DNA from 4 places in the Lactobacillus sp. B4005 genome. Region 2 is predicted to be linked to each of the others. Evidence: predicted binding sites of a transcription regulator. Region 2 holds the regulator's gene; each other region holds the start of a gene.
What was found. The regulator HrcA, encoded in region 2, represses chaperone genes, less so after heat shock. The targets are predictions, from matches to a motif close to TTAGCACTCNNNNNNNNNGAGTGCTAA.
Positions count from the first base shown of each region.

Region 1: a site for HrcA is predicted at 1,653-1,679, ahead of clpP (ATP-dependent Clp endopeptidase proteolytic subunit ClpP). Genes of this name have one in related genera too.
Region 3: a site for HrcA is predicted at 1,588-1,614, ahead of J3U73_RS00850 (ATP-dependent Clp protease ATP-binding subunit). Genes of this name have one in related genera too.
Region 4: a site for HrcA is predicted at 1,768-1,794, ahead of J3U73_RS07235 (ATP-dependent Clp protease ATP-binding subunit). Genes of this name have one in related genera too.

Region 1 covers NZ_JAFNOZ010000001.1:210,899-214,113, forward strand. The annotation lists gene J3U73_RS01135 (class II aldolase/adducin family protein) at 1-628, shown strand, start outside; gene clpP (ATP-dependent Clp endopeptidase proteolytic subunit ClpP) at 1,036-1,620, opposite strand; gene J3U73_RS01145 (SH3-like domain-containing protein) at 1,793-3,215, shown strand, end outside.
Region 2 covers NZ_JAFNOZ010000001.1:636,982-640,196, forward strand. The annotation lists gene dnaK (molecular chaperone DnaK) at 1-151, opposite strand, end outside; gene grpE (nucleotide exchange factor GrpE) at 170-763, opposite strand; gene hrcA (heat-inducible transcriptional repressor HrcA) at 776-1,825, opposite strand; gene ribF (riboflavin biosynthesis protein RibF) at 1,964-2,896, opposite strand; gene truB (tRNA pseudouridine(55) synthase TruB) at 2,918-3,215, opposite strand, start outside.
Region 3 covers NZ_JAFNOZ010000001.1:147,148-150,362, reverse strand. The annotation lists gene ptsP (phosphoenolpyruvate--protein phosphotransferase) at 1-926, opposite strand, end outside; gene J3U73_RS00860 (phosphocarrier protein HPr) at 926-1,192, opposite strand; gene J3U73_RS00855 (hypothetical protein) at 1,305-1,487, opposite strand; gene J3U73_RS00850 (ATP-dependent Clp protease ATP-binding subunit) at 1,656-3,215, shown strand, end outside.
Region 4 covers NZ_JAFNOZ010000003.1:4,644-7,858, forward strand. The annotation lists gene J3U73_RS07230 (ATP-binding cassette domain-containing protein) at 1-1,610, shown strand, start outside; gene J3U73_RS07235 (ATP-dependent Clp protease ATP-binding subunit) at 1,831-3,215, shown strand, end outside.

The sequences.
Region 1 (3,215 bases), 430 kb from region 2:
GGTAAAAATTACTCCCGATGAGACTTTTTCATATGATGATCAGACCTACTATTCTGGTCATGACTATCTCCTTATGACACCTACATTTATGTCAGAAGCTTGGTTTTCGAAGTTGAATGCATCACAAGTTTTAGTCGTAGATCTAGCGACTGGTAAGAAATTAGCCGGAGAAGGTCGATTAACACGAGAAATTAATATGCATATTGGAGCATATGAGGCAAATAAGGAAATTAGAGTTGTTTATCATTCACATGCACCAAAAAGCATGTTTTGGGCCACTTTAGGACAAGATATGCCTAATTTAACCGAAATCACGTCCTTCAATGTCCCATTAGGTAAAATTAAATGTTTACCATATCGAGAAGCATGTAGCAAAGAACTTGCAGATTTAGTTCATAACGAATTAGTAAAGTTGGGTAAAGACGCAAAAGAGAACATTTTTTTGTTAAACAGTCACGGGGTTTTGATTACTGAAACAGATTTGCATGCTGCGACAGAAGTTTTAGAAACAGTGGAATGGAACGCAGAAATTGCTTACAAACAAACAATTTTTAAAAAGCTTGGAATTATTGATCACTATCACTCTCGCGGTAAGAACACCGATGGTATGACCGAATTGAATAATTAATAACAGATATTTTTAATAGTTTCGTCGTAAAAGTACTTCTTAATAATTAAATAAAAATATAGTTATTAAAGTACTTTTTATAGCAAGTTATGTAAAAAGTAGTTACATTTATAGCTTAAATGACACTGGGTAAAAGAAAAATATTAGTAAGAATCAAGAAGGCAAGAACATTATTACTAACAATAATGAGCTGTTTTTTCAAGATAATGTATAGCTTAAATGATCTTTTTTAGCTGCCCGATTTAAAGTAACTTGCAGGAACTAATTTAGTTAAAATAAATAATTAGTTTTAACTGTATACTTTGATTAAAAGTGTAAAAGAAAGTAAAACTAAAAAGAAGGTAAATCACCATGTAGTGAGTTACCTTCTTTTATTAAAGTTTAAACTAGTTTTTAAAACTATTGTACTATTTTTTTTGATTAACCATAATTTCGTCAATTAAACCGTAATCTTTTGCTTCTTGTGCAGTCAGGTAATTATCACGTTCGGTATCCTTTTGGATTTTTTCTAGTGGCTGACCAGTTGTTTCGTGTAAAATCTTATTAATCTTTTCACGACTCTTTAAAATTTCATTGGCTGCAATTTGAATATCGGTTTGCTGACCTTGTGCACCGCCCAAAGGCTGATGAATCAAGACAGTTGAGTTTGGTAAAGCAAAGCGCTTACCTTTAGCTCCACTTGTCAAAAGAATTGATGCCATTGATGCGGCCATACCAATAGCAATAGTTGAAACATCTGATTTGATAAAGTTCATGGTATCCATGATTGCCAAACCAGATGTAATTACACCGCCAGGTGAATTAATGTATAATGAAATGTCCTTCGTATTGTCTTGGGCATCAAGGAATAATAATTGTGCAATAATTGAATTGGCCATATCATCATTAATCTCACCACTAAGCATAATAATTCGATCTTTTAACAAGCGTGAGTATATGTCATAAGCACGCTCGCCACGGGCAGTTTGTTCAATAACTGTAGGTACAAGCATTTTTTTACCTCCTGAATTAAAATTCATATCTATTAGCACTCTAATAAGTACAGTGCTAATTAAATCACTTACATCAAACCCTGTCAATGAAAGTGTATTAATTTTGTATTCTAAGTTACAACATTCTTATTATATAATACGAAGAGTAAACTAAATTTTTGGAGGAATAATTTTGAAGCTTATTAAAAAAATAGCAACAATGACGACAGCATTGATAGTCTGCTTACCAGCAACGACTGGATTGTGTGCAACTCCAGTTGCAGCTGATTCCAGTACTACGCAGCAAACACCAACACAAAACAATTCTAATAAGAATTCTGTCTCTGATACAGTTGACAATAATGAAAATAATGGTGAGAGTGCTGACGATGACGACGGCAATGGTAATAACAATACGGATGCAAAAACGCCGACAAATCCGAAAAATCCTAATGATGGGGATAATGGCGACGAAGACAAAGAAAATAAAAAGAAGCCAAAACAGATTATTACTGGCTATGCCATGATGACCAAAGTTGCCGGCAATAAGAATTATAAAGTTTGGCAAGATGTTAAAAATGGTAGGGTTGTCAAAAAAGTCGCTGACGGCATCAATTTCCAATACAATCACATTCAATCTGACCAATTGATTGAAACAAAGAAATACCGCTACTGGCGAATTTATGTTGACGGTCGTAAGGTCGGCTATGTCAATGAAAATTATTTTGCAAGAAATGAAATTGCTGTCCCTAAAACAGTCAGTTTAGTTCTTAATGATGGCTATGAATTTCCTACAAGAGATGCCATTTCCTATGCAACTAACTATATGGGAACAGTTATTGACAATGATAATGTCAAAGTGTCGCGTGATACCATACCATGTGCTACTCCAAAAACTTATAAAGTAAAATATACATATGGTAAGGCTACTGCTACTGTTAAAGTTACTGTCAGAAAGAGTACTAAAGAGGGAATTGCCGACCCAGACGTAACTAACAGTTTACCAGCTCAACCAGGTACTAATGACCATCAAGCATGGAAAACACACTATGGTTCTTCAGTTAATTATGTTAGTCCAACTGAATATTCTCCGGAAACTGAAAAACACACTTTGACAAGCGGTAATTTAACGCTAAAGACTAAATTCTATCAACCAGTTTTACTCAGTGTTAAAGACCCTAGTGATGATAATATTAACCGTGTAGGTCATATCCCAGAAGGCGTTACTGTGTCAAAGGGATGGGCATATACTAGTTTATTAAGCCATACATATTTAAGGTCAGGCCATATTGTAGGTTATGATTTAAATAAACTAACTAGTCCTTATAACGCTCAATACTTACTTGATATGTCACAAAAGGATTTTAACAATTATGTAAAGCACGTTAAAGTTAGTCCTTATATTCCGATTGGCCACGGTCAAGCTATGGGTTCAAGTGACAAATATATCTACGTCTTGAACAATGATAATACCTTGAAGGAGAGCAGTGATTCTGAAGAATTATTACAAATTCGGAAGAGCGACTTGCAAATTAATAAGATTTGGACCATTAAGACTTGGGTTGGCGACCAAGACAATCCACGTTACTTCCATAACGGTGTTGTGATGAATGATT
Region 2 (3,215 bases):
CACCTACTTGAATTTCACCATCTTTAAATGCGACAACGGAGGGAGTGGTACGGTTACCTTCTGGGTTAGTAATAATCTTTGGTTCTTTACCCTCTAAAACTGCTACTGCTGAGTTAGTGGTTCCGAGGTCAATACCGATAACTTTTGACATTAATAATCTTCCTTTCAATTATTGTGCAACAACAACCATTGCTGGTCTTAGTGTACGATCTTTATATGAATATCCTTTTTGTAAAACTTGAACAACGTGATCTTTTTGTTCATCATTTTCAGCTTCTATGGTTTGTACTGCTTGATGTAAATTAGGATCAAATTTAGCTCCCTCAGCTTCAATTTCACTGATACCATGATCCTTCATCGCCTTAATCAAAGCATCCAAGGTCATTTGGACACCCTTTTTAAGTTGTTTAGAAGCTTCATCATCTACTTTAGTATTCAAGGCACGTTCAAGGTTATCCATTGCTGGTAGAACATCCTTTGCTAAAGATTGTGATTCATACTTGATTAATTGTGCACGCTCATTATTGTAGCGATTTTGCATATTTTGCATTTCCGCTTGACTACGAAGGAATTTATCCTCCAAGTCTTTCTTTTCTTCTTGAGCTTTGGCTAAATTTTCCGCAAGCTTTTTTTCTGCAGAATTTTGATCTTTGTGCTCGTCAGCCTTAGTATTTACTTTGTTTTTCTCATCTTTTTTAGCCTTTTTTGTTTGACTTTGTTTTTTAGCCAAATCTTTTTCGCTAACATATTTTTCCTTACTCACGGCTAACCTCCTTTATTTAAACCTGCCATAATATTCAAGCAGTTTCTTAGCCAATTCATTTCTAAAATATTCCAAAAGGCCAATAACTTGTGAATATGGCATATTATTTGGACCAAGTAAAGCAATTATGCCCTTGCCATGGGAGCCAACGCTATACTCTGCCGTAAGCAGACTATAATCTCTTAACAAATCATTTGACAATTCAGAACCCAAACTTACACGTACCGGATATTTACCACGTTCTGAATTAATCTTGTCATCAACAAAATTAGAAATCAAATCATTGTGATCAATCAATTCATATAGTGAACGCAAGTTAGAAACATCATCATACGAACTATTATTCAATAAGTTGATTTGACCATCAACATACATCTGCTCACTAGCAGCATCGTTAATAACATCTTCAACTAAATCAATTAGTTCGCTTACATGATTGCTCGTTAGCTTTTTACCTAAAGTCTGATTAAGCAAGGTAGGAGTTATCTCGCTTAAATCTTTTCCTACGAGTTTATCGTTAATCATCCGCACAGCTTTTTCTACTTCATCACCATGTACATTATAAGGTAAGCTGTAAACTTGGCTATGGACGTTACCATCACTGGTTACCAAGATTGCCATAATTTGGCGATTGAATAACGGTACGATTCGAAAGCCAGTAATAGTTAAATCACTATTTTCTGGTCCCTCCGCAAAAGCAGTATAATTAGTCAAGTCAGAAAGAATTTTGGCAGCTTCCTGCACAATCTCGTTGACTTGGTGAAAAGGCTGATCTAATTGACTAACAATTTTCTGGTAAACAGACGAAGGGATTTGAAGAGGTTCAAGCAAATTATCTAAGTAATACCGATAACCTTCAGTAGACGGTACGCGTCCACTGGAAAGGTGTGTTTTCTCAAGTAATCCCTTCTCTTCCAAAGCAGCCATTTCATTACGAATAGTTGCACTCGAAACTTTAATTGGCAACTGATTCATGACCGTCTTAGATCCAACCGGTTCATGCGTTTGCGTAAAATCATTAATAATTGTCTTTAAAATTAATTCTTGACGTTCGGTCAACATAAAAATCGCCCTCACTTTTAGCACTCATACTTATCAGGTGCTAACAATTATTATGATACTAGTTTTTAGCAGAATGTCAAGTCGAGTGCTAAACTTTTTCTGACAAAATGCAGTTTTCTAATTAACCGGAAGAATTTATTAGTTTCTCTGCGCAAAATAAGCCTTTATTTGAGCTTCATCTTGTTTCATCTGCATTTTTAACTCGTTCAAGTTAGCAAACTTAATCTCACCACGTGTATACTTGTACCATTTTATAACCATGTCCTCGTCATAAGCTTCTTCATTAAACCCAAATAAATTAGATTCAATAAAAATCTTCTTATTATCATTAATAGTTACATTATAGCCAACACTGGTCATTGAGTCATACCATTGACCCTTAATTTTAGTTCGGGTTGCATACACGCCAACCTTTGGCACCACTTTGTTAGTATCCCATACTAGATTAGCTGTAGGAAAGCCCAATTTATGTCCATTACGCAGACCATGACCTACTGTCCCAGACATAACATATGGCGCACCCAAAAGTTTTTGTGCTAAGTCCATCTGACCAGCAGTAATTGCCTTTTTAATTTCCGTCGAGCCAATCTTTTGCCCATCATAAGATTGTTTCGGAACATCAATTATTTCAAATCTGCCTCTAGCAAATTTAGGAAAATTTTTCATATTAGCAATATCTTTGGGACCATAAGTATAATCAAAGCCAGCCACTACCGTGTCAGCACCCAGTTTGACGACAATGTTATCAACAAATTCTTGTGCTGTTAACTGGCAAAATTGCTCATTAAAATGCATGACCAATAAATAGTCAACACCAAGTTTTTGCATTTTATAGGCTTTTTCACCTAAATTATCTATATAGGTAACTTGTGAATTTTGGTAAACCTCTTTAGGATGACGGTCAAAGGTCATTACAACCAAGGGCAAGTGCTTGTTGTCTGCCTTTTTTTTGGCAATTTTAATTAACTGTTGGTGTCCGAGATGGACACCATCAAAAAAACCAAGCGCTAAGATAATATTAGTTGGAAATAGCTTTTCGCCGATGGGGTAAGTTAAATGGATAATGTGCACGATAAATAACCTTCATTTCACCTATTCGTTTTGTAACAGCATCAAATCAGGGCGATAAACAGCATCATCCTTTTGATAGATTGCTTTAACGCTATTATTGTACCTTAATGCAACCCTTTTTGCATTCGTTTTCAAAGGAATTGAATTGCCATTTTTTACTTTTAGCCATTGACCATTAGTTAAATCACAAGTTTCATAATCCTTAAAAAAGGCATCAATTGGTTGAATAAAGTTGGTCACTTCATCAGGATGAGCAATAATTTGATCAAGTTTAACCGCTTGATCAATGATAAAACCAGAACTTGCAGTCCGGCGTAAT
Region 3 (3,215 bases), 490 kb from region 2:
AAATCTTTAGAATCCATGTATAGAAATTCTGTTCTATATAAGCCAACAGCTTCAGCACCATTGGCGTTTACACCTGCCATATCATTTGGTGTACCAATGTTAGCAGCAATCGTGAATTTCTTCCCATCAGCAGTTACTGAAGGTTCATTCTTTAATTTTTCCCATTCAGCTTTTTGCTTTAAGAAAGCGTCACTTTTCTTTTTGTAATCAGCTACCTGTTCATCAGTTGGTTCAATTACAGCGTCACCGTTCAACCCATCAACAACTAGGTTTTGACCATTAGTAACATCTTTAGTAATTGAATCAGTCCCGACAACTGCAGGAATCTCCAATGAACGAGCCATAATTGCTGAGTGAGCAGTCCGACCACCAATATCAGTTACAAAACCTTTAACAAACTTTTTGTTTAACTGCGCAGTATCACTTGGAGTTAAGTCGTGTGCAACAACGATAACTTCGTGATCAATTGATGCAGGATTTGGCAATTCTTTACCTAGCAGGTGAGCCATAATCCGTTTAGAAACATCGCGAACGTCTGCAGCACGCTGTTGCATATATGCGTTATCAGTCATTCCTTCAAAAATCGTAATGAATTTTTGAGCGGTTTCATCTAGCGCAGCTTCGCTATTGACCTTTTGCTCCTTGATTTCATTCTCAATTGCCCCCGTAAATTCAGGGTCATTCAAAATCATCAAATGTGCTTCAAAGACTTGTGCTTCGTCTTCTCCTAAACTTTTTTTGGCACTGTCGCGAATTTGCTCAACTTCCGCAGTTGAAACTTCAATTGCTTTTTTGTAACGAGCTAATTCGCTGTCAACATCGCTAATTGTTGTCTTTGTATACGTAAGATCCGGTTCAACCAAGAGGTAGGCTGGTGCTACAGCAATACCATCACTTGCAGCAATTCCTTTTAATGTCCTGGTCATTATTCAGCCAAACCCTCTTTTTTCATTGTTTCAGAAATAGCAGCAATTGCGTCTTTTTCGTCATCGCCATCAGCACTAATTGTAACATCGGCATTCTTACCAACACCAAGTGACATAACACCCATGATTGACTTCAAGTTAACTGACTTGCCATTGTATTCAAGATTAATGTCTGAACCAAACTTTGAAGCAGCTTGAACTAACAAAGTTGCTGGACGAGCATGAATACCTGTTTCTGCAATAACATGAAAATCGCGTTTTTCCATTATAAATATCTCCTTTGAATTGAAAAAATCAAACCGGTAGTAAATACCTATTCCTGTATTAGACTATCATTTTTTTGTGAATTAGACAATATAAATGTAACAGTTTACATCATTAAAGTTCAGACTTTGATTGAGTGTAAACTATTTTGCCTCCTCGCAAGGCTTTGCCAGTTATATTCTGTCTTTTACCAAAAGATCTTAAAGCAGCTTGAAAATTAAAGGCTTCTTCAGGTTTAACTTCATAATGATCTAATTCACCATTTGCCAACTGCTCCAGAATTTCTTGATAATCCAAATTTACCACCGTTTCTATAAAACATATTCCATCCTTAGCAAAAAATTTGCTAAGGCTTATTTTAGCATATTTACCATGTAGACAGAAAAGGTTTTGAGTTTTAGCACTTGATTATTGCGAGTGCTAATTATATAATTTAATCATTGAAAAGAAAGGCGGTATAACATAATGCTTTGTCAAAACTGTCAAAAGCGACCTGCCTCAATTCACCTTTTTGCAAAGGTCAATGGGCAAAGCCGCGAAATTAATTTATGTCAACAATGCTATCAAGAACTTCAACAACAAGGAAATATTAATATGAATAATGATAATAATGGTTTCTTTGGCGATTTTAACGATTTATTTAACTTTAGTAACGGCAATAACGGTATGAATGGCAACCCTAACAATCCGGGAATGAACCCAGGTAATCCTGGTGATCCAAATAATGGTGGAAATGGACGGTCATTGCTCGATCAATATGGTACAGATTTAACTGCATTGGCAAAAAAAGGTAAAATTGATCCCGTCATTGGTCGTGATAAAGAGATTGCGCGTGTCATTGAAATTTTAAACAGAAGAACCAAAAACAACCCGGTCTTAATTGGTGAGGCTGGGGTTGGTAAGACTGCTGTCGTAGAGGGCTTAGCCCAACAAATTGTGGACGGTTCAGTGCCAGCCAAATTACAGGATAAACGAATCATTTCACTAAATGTTGTTTCACTTGTTCAGGGCACCGGGATACGTGGTCAATTTGAACAGCGCATGCAGCAGCTTATCAAAGAACTGCAAAATCATGACGATATCATCTTATTTATTGATGAAATTCATGAAATTGTTGGTGCCGGTAATGCTGAAGGTGGAATGGATGCTGGAAATATTATTAAGCCTGCACTAGCTCGCGGTGACTTACAGCTTGTTGGTGCAACAACCTTAAAAGAATACCGCGAAATTGAAAAAGATTCCGCTTTAGCTCGTCGATTCCAACCAGTTGATGTTAAGGAACCATCAGTTGCAGAAACTATCCAAATTTTAAAAGGTATTCAAAAGCGGTACGAAGACTATCACCATGTTCACTACACCGATGATGCAATCAAGGCCGCCGCTGAATTGTCTGAGCGCTATATTCAAGACAGATTTTTGCCCGACAAGGCTATCGATTTACTTGATGAAGCGGGTTCTCGTATGAATTTGACAATTCCCTATGTTGATAAAGATAAAATAAAGGAACGAATAAATGCGGCACAACAATTAAAGCAGGATTCCCTGAAAAATGAGGACTACGAAAAAGCTGCTTATTATCGTGATCAAATCGAAAAATATAATAAGATGAAAGATCAAAAAGTTGATCCTGATAAGTCACCAATTATTACTAGCAAGATCATGAACAAGATTGTCGAAGAAAAAACAGGTATCCCTGTTGGCGACTTACAAAAACAGGAAGAAAGCCAACTGCAAAATCTTGCTTCAAACCTAAAAGCACACGTAATTGGTCAGGATAAGGCGGTTGATAAGGTTGCCCGCGCAATTCGCAGAAACCGGATTGGCTTTAACAAGTCCGGCCGTCCTATCGGTTCATTTCTCTTTGTTGGTCCAACGGGTGTGGGTAAAACCGAGCTTGCTAAGCAGCTCGCCAAGCAAATGTTTGGTTCAGAAGACGCTATGATTCGTTTTGATATGTCTGAATATATGGAGTCATACTCAGTTTCGAAATTAATTGGATCAGCACCTGGCTATGTTGGTTATGAA
Region 4 (3,215 bases), on a different contig from region 2:
ACCGGATTGACCCAAGTCGCTGGAGTCAATTGGTAGCTGGAAAAAATATTGTTGAAGCAGAACAACTTACGCTCGGTGAACTTGATGATTATATGAAAGAAATCGCGGCCTGGCTACCAGATGATATGCAAGCTTTAGCGCAAAATCTGACGGGTGAATTGCTGCATCAGGTTAAGCCCCTACTAAAATTAGGGTTAGATTACTTGAGCTTAGCTCGTCAGGCTAATAGTCTTTCAACTGGTGAATTGCAGCGAATTCAATTGGGGCGCACCTTGCGGACAGAAACTACAGGAGTACTTTATGTGCTGGATGAACCATCTGTGGGACTGCACCCAGATAATGTTGCTGGGCTAATTGAGGTTTTTCACGAACTGGTCAATCAAGGTAATTCATTAGTCGTCGTTGATCATGAAACTTCAATTATAAGTGCTGCTGACTGGATTGTTGAAATTGGTCCGGGTTCAGGTTCGCAGGGTGGCCAGATAATTGCTGAAGGTTCGCCAAAAGAAATTGCGCAGAAGCCAGAATCCCTAATTGGTCCGTATTTAAAAGGAACAGCTCCGCTCTATGTGCGACCACAGGTGGATGTAAAGAAGCTTTTTAGTGAAGGCACAATTAAGTTTACTGTCAAAGGCCGCTTTAATTTACAAAATGTTCACACGCAAATTCCGGTTGGGCGGTTGACTGCAGTTACGGGTTTTTCTGGAGCAGGCAAAACAACGTTAATTCTTGATTCGCTCATTCCCGCATTAAAGGCGCAAGAAAAACAGGTAGATGGTCCAAGCTGGGTAAAAGATTTGACTAGCGGTGGAATCAAAAACGTTATTAGCGTTGATTCCTCGCCGGTTGGCAAAAATCAGCGTTCTACGGTTGCTACTTATACTGATATTATGGATAATTTGCGCAAATTATTTGCCCGCCAGCCGTTAGCTCAAAAGCTAAAGTATAAGGCAGCGCATTTTTCCTACAATAATAAAGAAGGTGCGTGTCCGGCATGTGGTGGTACCGGAGCAATTTCACTTGATATTCAGTATTTGCCCGATATGGTTGAGACTTGTTCGGTTTGTGGTGGCCACCGGTTTAACCAAGACGTCTTGCGTGTAAAATGGCATGGACTGAGTATTGCAGACGTGCTTGATTATTCGGTTGACGATGCTTTGAAAGAACAGTTATTTAGGGATGAGCCTAAGATTGAAAAAACAATTACTACTTTGCATGATATGGGGCTAGGATACCTGCATTTAGGTGAATCAACACCTGCGTTGTCAGGCGGAGAAGCACAGCGGCTAAAATTGACTAGTCATCTCCACCGGCGGCAAAAAGGCAGTCTTTTTGTCTTTGATGAGCCAACAGTTGGTCTTCATCCACACGATGTTGGGACCTTGCTAGCTGTTTTTCAAAAATTACTGAAGCAGAAGGCAACGATTATTACGATTACTCATGATCTGGATATTATGGCTAATAGTGATTATATGATTGACATGGGTCCACGTGGTGGATTGCAGGGAGGAAAAATTGTTGCATGTGGGCAGCCTGTGGATATATCGCACAAAAAGGATAGTTTAACCGCCAAATATTTGGCTGAACACATGAATTTATATCAAAAATAGCATAATTATTAAACCTTGATAACAACAATAAAGTTGATTTATCAAGGTTTTTTAGTTAAAAAGGGAAAAATTCACAAGTTAAGCAAAAAAATGTGGAAAAGTAAGCAAAAAGGGTTGCATTCTGTGGATAACCTGCTACAATATTATATGTAAGCAGTTAGCAGTCGACAATGCCGAGTGCTAATTACAAAATTTAAACCTATTAAAGGGGTGTATATGTATGGCATATTTTGATAACGAATTTGACAATCTATTTAACGAATTAAATAATTCTTTCTTTAACAATGATGATAATGGCTCGATCCCAGTTCACTATTCGAGCATGAATATTTCTCCACAAGGCATGAACCAGAACGGTCAAATGCCTGGTCAACCAAAAAAGGAAAAACCAATTGGTGTTGACTTAGTTGAGCAAGCTAAAAACAATAAATACGATCCTGTAATTGGTCGTGATGAACAAATCCAAGAAGTAATTGAAATTTTAAGCAGACGTAAAAAGAATAATCCGGTTTTAGTCGGACCTGCAGGTGTTGGTAAAACCGCGATTGTTGAGGGCTTAGCACAAAAAATTGCTTCAGGTGATGTTCCTGACAAGATGAAAGATAAGCATATTATTGCAATTAACATTAATGATATGGTTGCGGGTTCTAGCCTTCGTGGTAGTTTCGAAGAGCGCCTGAAGAAGGTAATTGACGAAGCTAAAAAGAATCCAAACATCATCTTATTCATTGATGAAATTCATAACATTGTTGGTGCAGGTTCAACTGATTCTGAAAATAATAGTGGCGATGCTGCTAACATTTTGAAACCAGCTCTGGCTAGTGGTGACTTGAACTTAATCGGTGCAACGACAACAGGAGAATACCGTAGAATTGAAAATGATGCTGCTTTGGCACGTCGTTTCCAACCAGTACAGGTTCCAGAGCCATCTGCTGATGTAACGGTTAAAATTTTAGAGGGTCTGAAGAAAAAGTATGAAGACTATCACCACGTTAAATACAGTGACAGTGCTTTACGCTTAGCCGTTGAATTATCACAACGCTACATTCAGGGCCGCTATTTGCCAGATAAGGCAATTGACTTAATGGACGAAGCTGGTGCTAAGAAGGGTCTTGACACTATTCCTAGTGATGAAGCATCAATTAAAAAGAGAATTGCTAGTCTTGAAAAGGAAAAAGAAGAGGCCGCTAAAAATGAGGACTACAACAAAGCTAGTGATTTGAAGAAGAAGATTGAGGAGTTACGTGAAAAAGCTGATCACGTTGATGATGCTGCAACTCCACGCGTAACCGACCAAGACATCTATGCTTTAATTGAAGCAAAAACTAAGATTCCAATGAGCGAACTTCATGCCAGTGAGGGACAAAAGAACCTTGATTTAGCTGCTAAATTAAAGAAGGCCGTTATTGACCAGGATAATGCAATTGACGTGATTACTGATGCAATTGCCCGTAAGCAAGTATTTAAGGATAACAATCGTCCAACTGGGTCATTCCTACTGACTGGTCCAACTGGTGTTGGTAAAACTGAGCTGGCTAAACAATTGGCAATTCAATTGTTCGGCGGTGAAAATCACCTAATTAGACTTGATATGTCCGAATACCA